Linked DNA regions of Aminobacter aminovorans. The protein of the gene in region 1 interacts with the protein of each later gene in a pairwise test. Links are inferred from orthologs where the notes say so. Each region holds a gene or a part of one and is shown on either strand. Other genes may lie near its edges. The genes, in order: DY201_RS04510 and DY201_RS20560.

Evidence for each region.
Region 2: the proteins of DY201_RS04510 (region 1) and DY201_RS20560 interact in binary tests that used the Escherichia coli proteins (3 or more experiments, as listed by UniProt). The link is inferred for Aminobacter aminovorans from one-to-one orthologs.

Annotation. Positions count from the first base shown.
Region 1 is NZ_UFSM01000001.1:929,664-938,753, forward strand. The notes cover bases 1,113-4,608. They hold DY201_RS04510 (2-oxoglutarate dehydrogenase E1 component), read left to right. Parts: upstream 1,113-1,417; coding sequence 1,418-4,408; downstream 4,409-4,608. Other genes in these bases: sucD (succinate--CoA ligase subunit alpha), read left to right, coding at 1,113-1,296; odhB (2-oxoglutarate dehydrogenase complex dihydrolipoyllysine-residue succinyltransferase), read left to right, coding at 4,430-4,608. Also shown: sucC (ADP-forming succinate--CoA ligase subunit beta), read left to right, coding at 1-395; more of sucD, read left to right, coding at 400-1,112; more of odhB, read left to right, coding at 4,609-5,698; DY201_RS04520 (MAPEG family protein), read left to right, coding at 5,824-6,237; DY201_RS04525 (VOC family protein), read left to right, coding at 6,273-6,731; DY201_RS04530 (LysE family translocator), read left to right, coding at 6,728-7,372; DY201_RS04535 (hypothetical protein), read left to right, coding at 7,372-7,866; DY201_RS04540 (SDR family oxidoreductase), read left to right, coding at 7,863-8,618; lpdA (dihydrolipoyl dehydrogenase), read left to right, coding at 8,645-9,090. UniProt on the Escherichia coli protein: E1 component of the 2-oxoglutarate dehydrogenase (OGDH) complex which catalyzes the decarboxylation of 2-oxoglutarate, the first step in the conversion of 2-oxoglutarate to succinyl-CoA and CO(2).
Region 2 is NZ_UFSM01000001.1:4,162,206-4,170,736, forward strand. What follows is about bases 2,848-5,784. They hold DY201_RS20560 (ABC-F family ATP-binding cassette domain-containing protein), read right to left. Parts: upstream 5,287-5,784; coding sequence 3,409-5,286; downstream 2,848-3,408. Other genes in these bases: DY201_RS20555 (molybdopterin-containing oxidoreductase family protein), read right to left, coding at 2,848-3,228; DY201_RS20565 (MFS transporter), read right to left, coding at 5,380-5,784. In the rest of the region: DY201_RS20550 (alpha/beta hydrolase), read right to left, coding at 1-597; more of DY201_RS20555, read right to left, coding at 1,123-2,847; more of DY201_RS20565, read right to left, coding at 5,785-6,648; DY201_RS20570 (hypothetical protein), read right to left, coding at 6,984-7,586; DY201_RS20575 (DinB family protein), read right to left, coding at 7,792-8,304; DY201_RS20580 (glutathione S-transferase family protein), read left to right, coding at 8,368-8,531. UniProt on the Escherichia coli protein: Genetic data indicate it may be involved in ribosome assembly or function.

The DNA.
Region 1 (9,090 bases):
ATATCGGCTGCATGGTCAACGGCGCCGGCCTGGCCATGGCGACGATGGACATCATCAAGCTCTACGGTGCCGAGCCTGCCAACTTCCTCGACGTCGGCGGCGGCGCTTCCAAGGAGAAAGTGACGGCGGCGTTCAAGATCATCACCGCCGACCCGGCTGTCGAAGGCATCCTGGTCAACATCTTCGGCGGCATCATGAAGTGCGACGTCATTGCCGAGGGCGTTATCGCCGCGGTCAAGGAAGTCGGCCTCAAGGTTCCGCTGGTGGTGCGCCTCGAAGGTACCAATGTCGAGCTGGGCAAGAAGATCATCAACGAGAGCGGGCTGAACGTCATCTCGGCCGACGATCTCGACGACGCGGCGAAGAAGATCGTCGCTGCGGTGAAGGGAAACTGAGCCAATGTCCATTCTCATCGACAAGAACACCAAGATCCTGGTGCAGGGCCTGACCGGCAACACCGGTTCGTTCCACACTGAACAGGCGCTGGCCTATCACGGCACCAAGATGGTCGGCGGCATCCACCCCAAGAAGGGCGGCGAGAAGTGGGACGGTTCCGTGCCGCTGCCGATCTTCTCGACAGTTGCCGAAGGCAAGGAAAAGACCGGCGCGAATGCGTCCGTCGTCTACGTGCCGCCGGCAGGTGCTGCCGCAGCGATCATCGAGGCGATCGACGCCGAGATCCCGCTGATCGTCTGCATCACCGAAGGCATCCCGGTCACCGACATGATCAAGGTCAAGGCGCGCCTCGACCGCTCCAAGTCGCGCCTGATCGGCCCGAACTGCCCTGGCATCGTCACGCCCGACGAATGCAAGATCGGCATCATGCCGGGCAACATCTTCCGCAAGGGTTCGGTCGGCGTTGTTTCGCGCTCGGGAACGCTTACCTATGAGGCGGTGTTCCAGACCACCAATGCCGGTCTCGGCCAGTCGACGGCAGTCGGCATCGGTGGCGACCCGGTCAAGGGCACGGAATTCATCGACATGCTCGAGATGTTCCTGGCCGACGACGAAACCAAGTCGATCATCATGATCGGCGAAATCGGCGGCTCGGCCGAAGAGGATGCAGCGCAGTTCCTCATCGACGAAGCCAAGCGCGGCCGCAAGAAGCCGATGGCCGGCTTCATCGCCGGACGCACCGCACCGGAAGGCCGTACCATGGGCCATGCTGGTGCAGTGATCTCCGGCGGCAAGGGCGGCGCGGAAGACAAGATCGCGGCCATGGAGGCAGCGGGCATCCGCGTGTCGCCGTCGCCGGCACGTCTCGGCACCACGCTGGTCGAGGCGATCAAGGGCTAAGGCCAAGTGAATAGGGGAGTAGGGCAGTACAGGCAGTAGGAATTCCAGATCATTGCCCTACTGCCTTACTGCGCTACTCCCTTCAAAACAGGAGAGGAGCCAGAGGCTCCGCAGGACAAAGATGGCACGATCCGATCAGGCCAACGACCAATTTTCCCTCACCTCGTTCCTCTATGGCGGCAATGCCGACTACATCGAGGCGCTGCACGCCGCCTATCTCGACGACCCTGAAGCGGTCGACCAGGAGTGGCGCGACTTCTTCGGCGCCCTGAAGGACGACGCCGGCGATATCCGCAAGAACGCCAAGGGCGCCTCGTGGTCGACGCCGAGTTGGCCGTTGCAGGCCAATGGCGAACTGGTTTCCGCGCTCGACGGCAACTGGGGCATGGTCGAGAAGCTGATCGAGAAGAAGGTCAAGGACAAGGCGGTCGCCGTGACCGGCACCGAACCGTCCAAGGCCGACGTGCTGCAGGCGACGCGCGACTCGGTGCGCGCCATCATGATGATCCGCGCCTACCGCATGCGCGGCCACCTGCACGCCAATCTCGACCCGCTCGGCATCGCCAAGCCGCTGGAGGACTATAACGAGCTGTCGCCGGAGGCCTACGGCTTCACCGCCGCCGACTACGACCGGCCGATCTTCATCGACCATGTGCTGGGCCTCGAATACGCGACCATCCGCGAGATGCTCGAGATCCTGAAGCGCACCTATTGCTCGACGCTCGGCGTCGAGTTCATGCATATCTCCGATCCCGAGGAAAAGGCCTGGATCCAGGCCCGCATCGAGGGTCCGGACAAGGCGATCGAATTCACGCCCGAGGGCAAGAAGGCGATCCTGTCGAAGCTGATCGAGGCCGAGGGCTTCGAGCAGTTCATCGACGTCAAGTACAAGGGCACCAAGCGTTTCGGCCTCGACGGCGGCGAGTCGCTGATCCCGGCGCTCGAGCAGATCGTCAAGCGCGGCGGCTCGCTCGGCCTCAAGGAGGTCGTGCTCGGCATGGCCCACCGCGGCCGCCTCAATGTCTTGACCAACGTCATGGCCAAGCCGCATCGCGCCGTGTTCCACGAATTCAAGGGTGGCTCCTACGCGCCTGACGACGTCGAGGGTTCCGGCGACGTGAAGTACCACCTTGGTGCCTCGTCCGACCGCGAGTTCGACGGCAACAAGGTCCATCTGTCCTTGACCGCCAACCCCTCGCATCTCGAGATCGTCGATCCCGTGGTGATGGGCAAGGCACGCGCCAAGCAGGACCAGCTGTTCGGTCGCGCCCGCGGCGAGATCGTGCCGCAGGAAGAGCGCGCCAAGGTGATGCCGCTGCTGCTGCACGGCGATGCGGCATTCGCCGGCCAGGGCGTGATCGCCGAAATCCTCGGCCTGTCGGGCCTGCGCGGCCACCGCGTCGCCGGCACGCTGCACTTCATCATCAACAACCAGATCGGCTTCACGACGAACCCGCGCTTCTCGCGCTCGTCGCCCTATCCGTCCGACGTTGCCAAGATGATCGAGGCGCCGATCTTCCACGTCAACGGCGACGACCCGGAGGCTGTCGTGTTCGCGGCCAAGGTGGCGACCGAGTTCCGCATGAAGTTCCACAAGCCTGTTGTCGTGGACATGTTCTGCTACCGCCGCTTCGGCCACAACGAAGGCGACGAGCCTGCGTTCACGCAGCCGATCATGTACCGCAACATCCGCACCCATAAGACCACGGTGCAGACCTATGCCGACAAGCTGATGGCCGAAGGCCTGATGAACCAGGCCGAGGTCGACAAGATGCGCGCCGACTGGCGCGGCTTCCTCGAAGCCGAGTTCGAGGCGGGCCAGGCCTACAAGCCGAACAAGGCCGACTGGCTTGATGGCGCGTGGTCGGGCATGCGCACGGCCGACAACCAGGACGAACAGCGCCGCGGCAAGACTGCGGTGCCGGTCAAGACGCTGAAGGAAATCGGCAAGAAGCTGACCGAGGTGCCGAAGGATTTCGAAGTCCACCGCACCATCGGACGCTTCCTCGAAAACCGCCGCCAGGCGATCGAATCGGGCGAAGGCATCGACTGGGCAACGGCGGAATCGCTGGCGTTCGGCTCGATCCTGCTCGACGGCAATCCGATCCGCCTGTCGGGCCAGGATTCCGAGCGCGGCACGTTCTCGCAGCGCCACACCGTGCTTTACGATCAGCGCGACGAAAACCGCTACATCCCGCTCAACAACCTGTCGGCGGCGCAGGCCGGCTACGAGGTCATCAACTCGATGCTCTCGGAAGAGGCCGTGCTCGGCTTCGAATATGGCTACTCGCTCGCCGAGCCCAAGGCACTGACGCTGTGGGAAGCGCAGTTCGGCGACTTCGCCAACGGCGCGCAGGTGGTGTTCGACCAGTTCATCTCGTCGGGCGAACGCAAGTGGCTGCGCATGTCGGGTCTCGTCTGCCTGCTGCCGCACGGCTATGAAGGCCAGGGTCCCGAGCATTCGTCGGCACGCCTCGAGCGCTTCCTGCAGCTCTGCGCCGAAGACAACATGCAGGTGGCCAATGTCACGACGCCGGCCAACTACTTCCACATCCTGCGCCGGCAGCTGAAGCGCGACTTCCGCAAGCCGCTGATCCTGATGACGCCGAAGTCGCTGCTGCGCCACAAGCGCGCCGTGTCTTCACTGTCGGAAATATCGGGCGAGAGCTCGTTCCACCGTCTCTTGTGGGACGACGCCCAGTATCTCGGCAACGAACCGATCAAGCTGGTCAAGGATTCGAAGATCCGCCGCGTCGTGCTGTGCACCGGCAAGGTCTATTACGACCTGTACGAGGAACGCGAGAAGCGTGGCATCGACGACATCTATTTGTTGCGCGTCGAGCAGCTCTATCCGTTCCCGGCCAAGGCGCTGATCACCGAGCTCAGCCGTTTCCGCAACGCGGAGATGGTGTGGTGCCAGGAAGAGCCCAAGAACATGGGCGCGTGGTCGTTCATCGACCCGTATCTGGAATGGGTGCTCGCCCATATCGACGCCAAGCATCAGCGCGTGCGCTACACCGGCCGTCCGGCCGCCGCCTCCCCGGCGACGGGCCTGATGTCCAAGCACCTAGCGCAGCTCCAGGCATTCCTCGACGACGCCCTCGGCGAATAAACAAAGAACGGACAGGCAAAAATGGCTACCGAAATCCGTGTCCCTACCCTCGGCGAATCCGTTTCCGAGGCAACCATCGGCAAGTGGTTCAAGAAGGCCGGCGACGTGATCGCCGTCGACGAGCCCCTGGTCGAGCTCGAGACCGACAAGGTCACCATCGAAGTGCCGGCGCCTGCTGCCGGCGTGCTGGTCGAGCTGACCGTCAAGGAAGGCGAAACCGTCGGCGTCGGTGCGCTGCTCGGCACCATCGGTGCCGGCGATGGTGCCGTGGCTTCTCCGAAGCCCGCAGCTGTCGCCCAGGCGTCGGCGCCGAACGCGGCGTCGACCGTCAAGGAAGCCGTCGCGCAGACCGCATCGGTTGCCGGCTCGCCGCCCATCGAAGAGCGCAAGATGCCGCCGGCACCGGCTGCCGCCAAGCTTTTGGCTGAGACCAACCTGTCGGTCGACCAGGTCGCCGGTTCGGGCAAGCGCGGCCAGGTGCTGAAGGGCGACGTGCTCGAAGCCATCGCCAAGGGCGCTTCGGCGCCCGCCGCTGCTCCGGCTGCTGCCGCACCGGTGGTGGCACGCGTTCCCTCTTCAACCGAAGACGCCCCGCGTGAAGAGCGCGTGCGCATGACCAAGCTGCGCCAGACGATCGCGCGCCGCCTCAAGGAGGCGCAGTCGACGGCTGCCATGCTGACCACCTTCAACGAGGTCGACATGAGCGCGGTGATGGCGCTGCGCACCAAGTACAAGGACATCTTCGAGAAGAAGCATGGCGTGAAGCTCGGCTTCATGGGCTTCTTCACCAAGGCGGTGACGCATGCGCTGAAGGAAATCCCTGCCGTCAACGCCGAGATCGACGGCACCGACATCATCTACAAGAACTTCGCCCATGTCGGCGTTGCCGTCGGCACCGAAAAGGGCCTGGTGGTTCCGGTCGTGCGCGATGCAGACCAGATGTCGATCGCCGAGATCGAGAAGGAAATCGGCCGCCTCGGCCTCGCTGCGCGCGATGGCAAGCTTTCGGTTGCCGACATGCAGGGCGGCACCTTCACCATCTCCAACGGCGGCGTCTACGGTTCGCTGATGTCGACGCCGATCCTGAACGCGCCGCAGTCGGGCATCCTCGGCATGCACAAGATCCAGGACCGTCCGGTCGTTGTCGGCGGCCAGATCGTCATCCGCCCGATGATGTATCTCGCTCTGTCCTACGATCACCGCATCGTCGACGGCAAGGAAGCCGTGACCTTCCTGGTCCGCGTCAAGGACAGCCTGGAAGACCCGGAGCGCCTGGTCCTCGATCTCTGATCGAAAAAGGCTTCAAGGGGCCCGGCTGACCGGGCCCCTTTGCTTTCCTGAGCTATGCCGGACTTGCCAGCGGCCGGAGACGCCGTACTGATCAGCTATCTTGCGCTTCGAGGGCGATAGTGGTGATGGAAGCCGCAGCAGCATCGACTGAAATCTGGGTTCTGGGCTGGAGTGTCGTGCTGCTGATCGCGCACATACTGGTGCAGGCGCTTTCGCTCGACCTGTCGGGCGATTTCAGCATCAGGTACCTGCTCAGTTCGCGCGACGACGGCCGCGCGCCGAAAAGCATCGTTTCGGGGCGTCTGATCCGGTCGCTCAACAACATGCTGGAGACCTATCCCGCCTTCATAGCACTTGCGCTGGCGCTGGCGGTGACAGGCAAGACAGGCGAGCTGGGTGCCGTCGGCGCCGTGATGTGGATCGTCGCCCGCCTTGTATATGCCTTGCTGTACGTGGCCGGTATTCCGGTGCTGCGTACGCTCGTCTGGTTCGTTTCGATCGCCGGGCTGGTCCTGATGGTCGTGCGCCTGATGACGTAACATCGCTGCCTGAAGAAACCGAAAGAGACGGTCGCATGGCTTTCGAACCCGACATTCCCCCTGTTCAGGTCCATCTCTGCGTCAAGCAGGGCAAGGAGGCGATCGCCTTCTACGAAAAGGCGTTCGACGCCGTCGAAACCTTCGAGCAGATGGCCGATGACGGCGTGCGCGTGCTGCATGCCAACCTCGCCATGTTCGGCAGCGAGGTGATGCTGCATGACGAGTTTCCCGAATTCGGCGGCGATGTGTTGTCGCCGCTCTCCCGTGGCGGCGCCAGCATGACCGTCAACATCAATTTGAAGCTGCCCGGCCAGGTCGACCAGGCGGTCGAGCGGGCAGTGGCGGCCGGTGCGAAGACTGTGATGGAGCCAGACGACATGTTCTGGGGCGCACGCTACGCCAAGATCCAGGATCCGTTCGGCCATGTCTGGGCGTTCAATGCGCCCTTGGGCAATGGGTCACTGGGCGCGCAGTCGGGGAGTGACAAGGCATGACGCAATATGCGTTCGAATTTGCCGGCCTGCTGGCCGTATTCTTGGTGCTGATGGTGGTGCCGGGTGCCGATTTCGTCATGGTGGTACGCCAGAGCATCGTGCATGGCCGCCGTGCCGCCATCATCACCAGCTTCGGCATCGGCGTGTCGCTGCTGTTTCATGTCAGCTACACCATCCTGGGCATCGGGCTGATCGTGTCGAAGTCGTTGCTGCTGTTTTCGCTGATCAAGTGGGCCGGTGCGGCCTATCTGCTCTACCTCGGCATCAAGGCGCTTCGCGCCGGGCCGATGGAGATGGCGTCGGTCGAGGTGCAGGAGGGCGCAGGTGAGCCCCGGGAGATTTCTGCTGTGCGCTGCTTCCTGACGGGCTTCGTCACCAACGCGCTCAACCCCAAGGCCGTGCTGTTCTTCCTGCCGCTGTTCACGGCGATGGTCAGCCACGAGACGCCCGCCGCGGTGAAGGGCGTCTACGGGCTGCTGATGGCCGTGGTGCTGATTACATGGTTTGTCGGCGTGTCGATGTTCTTCACCATGGCCTCGGTACGCGAGCGCTTCGTCGCCTGGGGCCGCTGGTTCAACAAGGTGACCGGCATGATCTTCATCGGGCTTGGCGTGAAGCTCGCGACCGTGCAGGCTGGCTGATGCGGCTTCAGGCACTGATCACGGCTGTTGCGGTGCTGTCGGCGACGGTGGCGCAAGCGGCATGCCCGATCGAGCTTGCCGTCTATGGCGACCGCGACGGTGCCGCCGAGATCGACTTCCGGCCGACGCTGGAATCGGCAACCGTGACCAACAGCTTCAAGATGGTGATGGACAATTCCATCGTGCTCGACGGCGTGGTGATGTGGTCGCAGGACGTGGCGCGGCCGAACGGCATGCTGATGCACCAATGCCCGGAAGGTGACGTGACCGGCGAGGAGATCGAAGCCTGCACCGTGTGGCAGGGCGTGATCTACAGCGTCGACGAGCAAGGCAATGTCGGGCTTCTGCCGCGCGAGCGGATCGCGGCGGCTGCGCCGAAGAAACTTATCTTCTCCGATCTCGGCCATGGGCTGAGGTCGTCCGCAGCCTATGGTCCTGACGGCTTTTCCAAAGTGCCGTGGGACGTTTTCGAGCTGAAGGGGTGCCAGGAATGAGCGCTCAGGGAAAAGTCCTGCTGGTAACAGGCGGCAGCCGCGGCATCGGTGCCGCCATCTGCAGGCTGGCGGCCAAGGCCGGCTATCGCGTGGCGTTCAGCTACGTGTCGAACGATGTTGCGGCCAGTGCGCTGGTGGTGGAGCTGAAGTCAGTCGGCGGTGAAGCCATCGCCATCAAGGGCGATGTCGGCAGCGAGGCCGATGTGCTCGCCATGTTCGCCGAGGTCGATCGCGCCTATGGCCGGCTTGATGCCTTCGTCAACAATGCCGGCGTCGTCGATATGAAGGCGCGCGTCGACGAGATGAGTGCTGCCAGGCTCGAGCGCATGATGCGCATCAACGTCGTCGGCTCCATTCTCTGCGCACGCGAGGCGGTCAAGCGCATGTCAAGCCTGCATGGTGGTGCGGGTGGCGCCATCGTCAACATCTCGTCGGCGGCAGCCTCGCTCGGCTCGCCCGGCGAATATGTCGACTACGCCGCCTCCAAGGGGGCGATCGACACCTTGACCATTGGGCTTGCCAAGGAAGTCGCGACCGAGGGCGTGCGAGTGAACGCGGTGCGTCCCGGCATCATCGACACCGAAATCCATGCCTCCGGCGGTCAGCCGGACCGGATCTCCGCCATTCGCGGCCTCGTGCCGATGAAACGCGAAGGCAAGGCTGAGGAAGTTGCCCACGCCGTCATCTGGCTTTTGTCGGATGAGGCATCATATACGACGGGCTCGATTTTGAACGTGAGCGGCGGCCGCTGACCGCCCCAGGCAAGAAGGAAAGAACAATGGCATATGACGTCGTCGTAATCGGCTCGGGCCCAGGCGGCTATGTGTGCGCCATCAAGGCGGCACAGCTCGGATTGAAGGTCGCCGTGGTCGAGAAGAACGCGACCTTCGGCGGCACCTGCCTGAACATCGGCTGCATTCCCTCCAAGGCGCTGCTGCATGCGTCGGAAATGCTGGCCGAGGCGCAGCATTCCTTCGACGCGCTCGGCGTCGAGGTCGGCACGCCGAAGATGAACCTGAAGAAGATGATGGCGCACAAGGATGCGACCGTCGCCGCCAACGTCAATGGCGTGTCGTTCCTGTTCAAGAAGAACAAGATCGAGAGCTTCCAGGGCACCGGCAAGGTGCTCGGCGCCGGCAAGGTCGGCGTGACGAGCGCCGACGGCAAGACCCAGGAACTCGAAACCAAGAACATCGTCATCGCCACGGGCTCCGATGTCGCCGG
Region 2 (8,531 bases), 3.2 Mb from region 1 along the record:
CAGGCCAGGTTCGGTGAACAGTATCTGTGCGCCAAGCAAAGCGCCGTAGGAGTGGCCAAGGAAGAGCGATCTGGCGGGATCGGTCCGATAGCGGGCGGCGATAAATGGTTTCACCTGATCACCCAGATATCGCTGATAGGCCCGTCCCTGCCCATGGATCGCACCGGCTGGTGCGCTCCTCGGACCGTTCGACGTAGGGGTGTAGTCGCGCTGACGGCTGACCTTGCCATCCTCGCCTTTTCCATAAGACAAACCGACAAGAATGAACTCCTCGATCCGGGGTCCTTCGACGTTCAGGCGGCGGCCGATCTGCCGGATGATCGGGAAAGCGTAGTCAGCATCGGTGACGTAAAGCACGGGGTAGCGCCGCTGTGGTTCCTTCGCATAGGACGGCGGCAAGGCGACGAAGACCTGGTAGGCGCGACCGGAAACCGGATCGGGCACATCCCACACTTCGCTATCGATGATCTCGTAGGCGCGCCCCTCTCCCAACTGAGCTTTTGGAGCCGACTGGGCGTATGTGAGCGTCGCACCACCAGGGACGCTGAAGCCGGCGATGACAGCTATCAGCAGGGCATTCAGAAGACAGCGTCGCATGTGAAGTCTCCGCGCGTAGGGATTTTTATGGTGTCGACCACTAATGGCGTACCCGCGCGGCATTAAGACTAAATTTTTATCGAATGGATTCGTACTTAACTAAACGTAAGGGCTGAGATTGATGGTTTCGGCTTTCAGCCAGCCAAGCTGTAATCTGTCCGTAATCTGTCGCAAAAATCCCGAAACCTGCGACAGATATGATTCAGGATGACAGGGACCTACATGGGCCGCTGTGGTCGTCTTCGTCTCCTGTCATCGAACGGACGCAATCGGTCGGCTGCAGAATGGCCGCTTTCATGTTGCGCCGTTCGGTTAACGATGTCTCGACCGGTAAACTGCAAGGCGTCAGCGAAAGATGGCGCAATCTGCCAGACGCTTTCTCGATGTCGGTCAAGCAGCGGCACGAGCCGGCGTATCTGACCGGCCCCGGCGGGGCGACATAGCGTCTGCTCCCCAACAAGCGAGCAGCCAATTCCGCGCCATCGCCCAACCGGCTTCGATGCGGCTGCGGCTGTGGGACGGCCCCTACGCCGCCCTCACCCAGACCTTGTTGTCGTGCACGGCGGCACCGCCATAAGGTGCGGGGGCGTCGGCGCCGGTCAGCACGTTGATGCCTTCGCCGCGCTCATGGTCGGAATTCGGCCAGATGCCTTCGGCGATGACGACGCCGCGCCTGATCTTGTCGAACAGGCGGGCATGCAAAACGACCTCGCCGCGCATGTTGCCGATCTCGACGCGGTCGCCGGTGGTGATCCCGAGGGCTGCGGCGTCCTCGGAATGGATCAGAAGTTCCGGCCGCCCCTCCTTTTCGCGCGACACCGGCGTCTCGGCGAAGGTCGAGTTGAGGAAGTTGCGCGCCGGCGACGTCGCCAGGCGGAACGGGTGCTGTTCGTCCGCCACCTCGATCAGGTCGACATGATCGGGGAATTCGGGCAGCTGCGCGACCGGGCCGAAGATGCCCATGCTGCGCGGCGGCTTGTTGGGTGCGGCACCGCCATTCCATTGCGGCTTGAAGCGGAATTTGCCGTCGGGATGGCCAAAGCCCTTGAGGAAATGGGCGCTGTCGAATTCCGGCTGCATGTCGGCCCATTTCTGGTCCTTGAAGCTGTCGAAATTGCCGAGGCCCTTCTTCTCCAGCATGACGTCGATATGCTGGCGTTCGGTCATGCCGAAGCCCGGCATATCAGACACGCCAAGCCGCTTGCCCAGCTCCTCGATTACATAGTGGTTGGTGCGCGGCCCTTCCGGCGGGTCGATCAGCTTCGGCCCCAGCGTGATGTGCTGGTTGCCGCCGCCCTTGTAGATGTCGTCATGCTCGAGGAACATCGTTGCCGGCAGGACGACGTCGGCGAGCTTGGCCGTATCGGTCATGAACTGCTCGTGCACGGCGGTGAACAGGTCGTCGCGCAGCATGCCCTTGACCACCAGCCGCTGCTCGGGCGCGACATTTGCCGGGTTGGTGTTCTGGATCAGCATCGCGGTCACAGGCGGGCCGCCATACAGCGCGTCCTCGGCATTGGTCAGTACCGGGCCGATGCGCGAATGGTCGAGATAGCGGATGTCGGGGTCGCGGAATTTCGTGCCTTCGAGCAGCTCGCCATTGAGCTTGAAGATGCCAGAATTGGAATGGAAGGCGCCGCCGCCCTCATATTGCCAGGCCCCCGTCACCGCCGGGATCGACAGTGCGGCATGCATGTTGATCGAGCCGTTGCGCTGGCGCGAGAAGCCGTAGCCGAGGCGGAAGAAGGTCTTTTTGGTGGTGCCGACGAGCCGGGCAAAGGCTTCGATCTCCTCGACCGACAGACCGGTGATTGCGGCCGCCCATTCCGGCGTCTTGTCGGCGAGATGCGCTTCCAGCCCCCTGGGGTCGTCGGTGTATTTTTCGAGATAGGCGCGATCGGCCATGCCGTCGCGGAACAGCACATGCATGACGGCGCAGGCGAGCGCGGCGTCGGTGCCGGGCTTCAGCACCAGCCCCATGTCGGCCTGCTTCAGCGTCGCCGTCTCATAGATGTCGATGACGACGATCTTGGCGCCGCGTTCCTTGCGCGCCTTGATCGCATGGGTCATCACATTGACCTGGGTGACCACCGCATTGGTGCCCCAGATGACGACGCAGTCCGACTTGCCGATCTCGCGCGGATCGGTGCCGCGCAGCGCACCTGTGCCCATGACATAGCCGGTCCAGGCCAGATTGGTGCAGATCGAGCCGAAGAAGCCGGAATATTTCTTGGCGTGGCGCAGCCTCTCGATGCCGTCGCGCTGCACCAGCCCCATCGTGCCGGCGTAGAAATAGGGCCAGACGGTCTCCGAGCCGTAACGCTCCTCCGCCGCGATGAATTTTTCGGCGACGAGGTCGAGCGCTGCTTCCCAGCTCGCTTCCTTCCAGTTGCCGTCGCCCTTGGCGCCCGCGCGGACCAGCGGCTTCAGCAGCCGGTCGGGATGGTGGACGCGGTCGGCATAACGGGCGACCTTGGCGCAGATGACGCCTGCCGTATAGCTGTTGGACTTGGCGCCATGCACACGCCCGATGCGCTTGTCGTCGAGCAGCTCGACCTCGAGCGCGCAGGTCGAAGGGCAGTCATGCGGGCAGGCCGAATGGCCGATCCTGATCTTGGCGTGCTGGTTCATGGCGCCCTTTTACCCTGATGTCGGCTTGCCGTGTAGGGCCAGTGCGCCCTCACCCGGCCTCCACTTCGTTCGGCCGACCTCTCCCCGAGGGGAGAGGAGGTTTGCAAAGTTGCCGCTCGCTCTTCTCCCCAACGGGCAGAAGGTGGCCGCGCAGCGGTCGGATGAGGGGGCCGCAGCCGCCTACTCGGCGACGCCTTCCTCATATTCGGCCGACATGGTCAGCCACTTTTCCTCGTTCTGGGCGAGCTGGGCGCCGAGCTGCGAACGCTCCTTGGCCAGCTGCGTCGCCGTCGTCGGGTCCTTTTCATACAGCTTTGGATCGGCGAGCTGGTCCTCGATGCCGTCGATGCGCTTGCGGATGCGGTCCATCAGCGCCTCGGTGGCGCGGATTTCCTTGGCCAGCGGCTCCATCGCGGCGCGCCGCGCCGCGGCCTCGCGGCGCCTGTCGGCCTTCGACGCCTTGTCGGCCTCGCGCTCCTTGCGCCGGTCGCCCGACACGCCGGTTACCAGCGTCTTGTAGTCCTCGAGATCGCCGTCATAAGGATTGACCGCTCCATCCTTGACCAGCCACAGCCGGTCGGCCGTCGCCTCGAGCAGGTGGCGGTCGTGGGAAATCAGGATGACGGCGCCCGGAAACTCGTTGAGCGCCATGATCAACGCCTCGCGGCTGTCGATGTCGAGGTGGTTGGTCGGCTCGTCGAGGATGAACAGGTTCGGCCCGTCAAAGGCCGAAAGACCCATCAGCAGCCGCGCCTTCTCGCCACCGGACAGGTCCTTGGCGGCGGTGTTCATCTTTTCGGTCGGCAGGCCGAACTGGGCGACACGCGCCCTGACCTTCGATTCAGGCGCCTCCGGCATCAGCCGGCGGACATGCTCATAGGCGTTTTCCTCGGGCCGGAGATCGTCGAGCTGGTGCTGGGCGAAGATCGCCACCTTGAGCCCGGGCGCGATCGTCACCGAGCCGGTCTCGGCCTTGAGCCGGCCGGCCAGAAGCTTGGCGAAGGTCGACTTGCCGTTGCCGTTGGCGCCGAGGAGCGCGATGCGGTCGTCGGCGTCGATGCGCAAGGTCATCTTCTTGAGGATCGGCTTGTCGGCCTGGTAGCCGACGCTGACGCGGTCGAGCGCGACGATCGGCGAGGCCACGGTCTTGACCGGCTCGGGGAAGCTGAACGGGCGCACATTGTCTTCGATCAGTGCTGCGATCGGCTTCATCTTCTCCAGCGCCTTGATGCGCGACTGCGCCTGGCGTGCCTTGGACGCCTTGGCGCGGAAGCGGTCGACGAAGGACTGCAGGTGCTTGCGGGCCGCCTCCTGCTTGACGCGGCCCTTTTCCTGCAGCTCGCGCTGCTCGGCGATCTGGCGCTCGAACTGATCGTAGCCGCCGCGCCAGAAGGTCATCTTCTTCTGGTCGAGATGGACGATCGAATTGACGGCGCGGTTGAGCAGGTCGCGGTCGTGGCTGATCAGGAGCACGGTGTGCGGATATTTCGAGACATAGTTCTCGAGCCACAACGTGCCTTCGAGATCGAGATAGTTGGTCGGCTCGTCGAGCAGCAGAAGATCGGGCTCGGAAAACAGCACGGCGGCAAGCGCCACGCGCATGCGCCAGCCGCCGGAGAATGACGACGCCGGCCGCTTCTGCGCCTCGTCGTCGAAACCGAGGCCGGCGAGGATGGTGGCGGCGCGGGACTCGGCCGAATGGGCGTCGATGTCGGCAAGGCGGATGTGGATCTCGGCGATGCGGTGCGGGTCGGTGGCGCTCTGCTCCTCGGCGAGAAGGGCGCTGCGCTCGACATCGGCCTTGAGCACGATGTCGATCAGCGGCTCCTCGGTGCCGGGCGCTTCCTGCGCGACCTGGCCGATACGCGTGTTCTTGGGCAGGCTGATGCTGCCGGTTTCCGAGCTGAAGTCGCCGGTTATCGCCTTGAACAGCGTCGTCTTGCCGGTGCCGTTGCGGCCGACCAGGCCGGCCTTGGTGCCGGCAGGCAGGGTCAGCGACGCGTGGTCGAGAAGCAGGCGTCCGGCAATGCGGAGGGAAAGGTCATTGATGATGAGCATGGCGTGGCGGTTTTGGCCGAGAGTTGCCGATATGGCAAGAGCGCGCCGCGCCATTAGCGCGGACGCATGAGGGAAAGGGCCGCTGCCTGGCGATCAGGCGAAGGCCGGCCTGTGGCTGCGGTGCAGCGCTTCGCCTGCGATCTCGCCTGTCGCATCGATCGCCGCGCCGTCTGACCTTGCAGGCGGCGGCGCGGCGTGGCCGATGGCAAACAGCACGGCACTTCCGGCGGCCAGCATGGCAAACAGCATGAACATGCCCTGCCCGCCAAAGGCGCCCAGCGCCAGGCCGCCAAACAGCGGGCCGATGAAATTGCCGACCGAACTCAGCGAATGCGCGCCGAAATAGGCGCCGCGATTGCCGTCATTGGAGATCCTGTCGACAAGCACATATTCGGCCGGCACGACCAGCACCTCGCCGATGGTGAACAGCACCATGAAGCCGATCAGCATGGCGGCGTCGGTGGAGACGGCAAAGCCGAGTTCGCCGCCGAGGAACAAAAGGCAGCCGAGCACCATCGCCCGCAACGGCCCGATCCTCTCGATCACCAGACGCGCCGGTGCTGTGGCGAGCACCACCACGGCGGCGTTGGTGGTGACCAGCCAGGCGAAGATCTTCATGCCGTCTGCGACATTGGTGGTCAGATATTGCGACAAGGTCACCGACCACTGGCCATAGACCGCCATCAACAGCGTGCCGCCGCCGACATAAAACAAAAGCCGGCGGTCGCGCAAAGCGGCACCGAGCCGGCGCAGCCCGGGCGCCTGTTGCAGCGTGGCCTGTCCGGCGCGTTCGGCAAGCGCTGCCGGCACGACAGCGAAGATCGCCGCGGCAAAGACGAAATGCACAATGCCGGCAATGACGAAGGGCAAGGGCGAATTGGCGCCGATGGCCAGGCCGATCATCGGCCCGACCGCCCAGCCGGCATTGATGACGAGATAGCGCCACGAAAACATATTGAGCCGCAACTTTTCAGGCGCCGCATCGCTCATCAGCGCCCGCGACACCGGCTCGTAGACCGCAGCCGACACCGACGAGACGATATGCGCCAGCGCAAAGGCCGCGACCGATTGCGCCAGACCAAGGCCGACGAGGCCAAGCCCGGCAAACAGAAGTGCCGTCACCAGCACCACGCGGCGGCCGATGCGGTCCGAAATGGTGCCGGCAAACGGGCTTATGGCAGCGCCGAGCAACGGCCCGGTGCCGATCAGCACGCCGATCCATGCCGGGCTCAGGCCAAAATCGCCCTGCAGGCGGATGGCCAGGAAGGTCAGGCTCATGCCCCGGGCGATCGCCACCATGCCGGAACCGGCAATGAGCAACAGCACGATGGCCTGGCCGGTCTTGTCGCCGAATGCGCGCACGGAGGTCGATCCTGAAAAAGAGATGGCCTGAAACGAGGCAGGCTGCCGGCGCCCGGAGCGGGCAGAGCCACCATTGCCTCGTCTGGCCGATATCGTGATCGAAAACAAGGCAAGTCACGTTGCCCAGACGCACCTATCCGATGATCCAGACAGCTCATGACAAAGACCGGTCATTACAACAACCGGGGCGTCACACGTACCGGGTCGTCACACGTACCGGGTCGTCATACGTACCGGGTCGTCAGAGGTAGCGGGCCGGCTGCCGGCTGGAATCGAAACGGCCCGCAGATCGCGGGCCGTCCGAATTCTTTGCCTGATGTCAGCTTTGGCTGACGTCAGCGGCTGGCTGTGCGCAAAAGCTTGCACAGTTCGCGCAGGTCGCTCTCGAATGCACCCGGGTTGGACAGCACCATCTTGCAGCGCTTCACATAGGCAGCGACCTGGGCTTGCGACATGCCGCCGATGACGCCGGGGTTGATGCCGGGGCCGCCGGGGCCACCAGGACCACCCGGTCCGCCGGGACCGCCAGGACCGGCAATACCGGGTCCGCCGATGTTGACGCCGATATCGGCGAGCGTGTTGCCGCCGAGGCCGACATTGGCCTTGACGTCGGCCAGGCCCTTGTTACCGGCGACATTGGCGCTGGCATTTGCCGTCAGGCCCTTGTTGCCGCCGACAGAGGCATTGGCCTTGGCATCAGCCAGGCCCTTGCTGCCGCCGACATCGGCGTTGACGTCTGCATTGACGCCGCCCGAACCACCGACGGTTGCACCGACATCGACGCCAAGTCCTCTTGAATTGCTGTTGCCGATGTCGACAGAGACGCCGAGGCCCTTGCTACGGTCGCCGATGTCCAGGGCGCTGGCTGGCGCGCAGAGCGCCGCGAAAACGATACCACCCGCCAGTGTCTTGGCTATTGCCTTCGATATACTAGTCATGGATGTCTCCCTGTGGTTGCCGATCACAGCACCCAGCCACGAGACTGGCTGCTGACCTAGTAACGCACCCGCGTGTCAATAAGTTTCACATTCCCCCCAGACATCTTCAACTTTTTTACTGACCACCTGAATTGCGTTACATGCAACAGTAGACGATTGAATCCTTTTAATTATGTTGGCCAGAAGCATAAAATTTTATGCAACTTCAAGCGAATGCTCTGCCGTCTTCGGTGCGCTGGAAATAGATCAGGTCGAGAGCTACGGATGGGCGCCCGAGAACTGTCAGGATCATGTGCGCCTGGCCGCGATGATGCGTCTGGTGGTTGAAAAGATGCATCAGCGCCGGCGCCAGCCGCTGCGAGATGGTGCGCATGTCGGTGATGGTCATGTAGGTGAAGCGGCCGGCGAACGCCTTGTCGGCGAGCGAACCGATCCACTCGACGATGCGCCTGTCCTCGGCCTGGCGCGCAGCGCGCAATCTGGCGAAGTCGGCATGGATGATGGCGTCGAGCTGAGATGGCGCATCGCCCTCGCCGGTGAAACGCTTCAGCCAGACACGGTCGGCGACCAGCAGATGATTGAGCGTTCCCTTCATCGACTTGAAGACGGCGCCGGTGTCGCGCTCATAGTCTTGCGTTTCGAGCTCGGCTGCTGCGTCATAGACACGCTCGTTGGCCCATTGATTATACGCCGCCAACATCATGAAATGCTGTTTCATCCGATATTCCCTGAATGCTTCGAAAATCGTCTTCTTACTACAGCCCATCGGGAACAGCCGCCAATGACCATTCTCCTCTACGACCTCGTCGGCAGCGATATGGCGCGCCCGTTCAGCCCGCATTGCTGGAAGGTGGCGATGGCGCTGGAGCATAAGGGGCTCGAATACCGCACCGTGCCGACGCGTTTTCTCGACGTAGCGGCGGTCGAAGGCGGCATTTCCAAAAC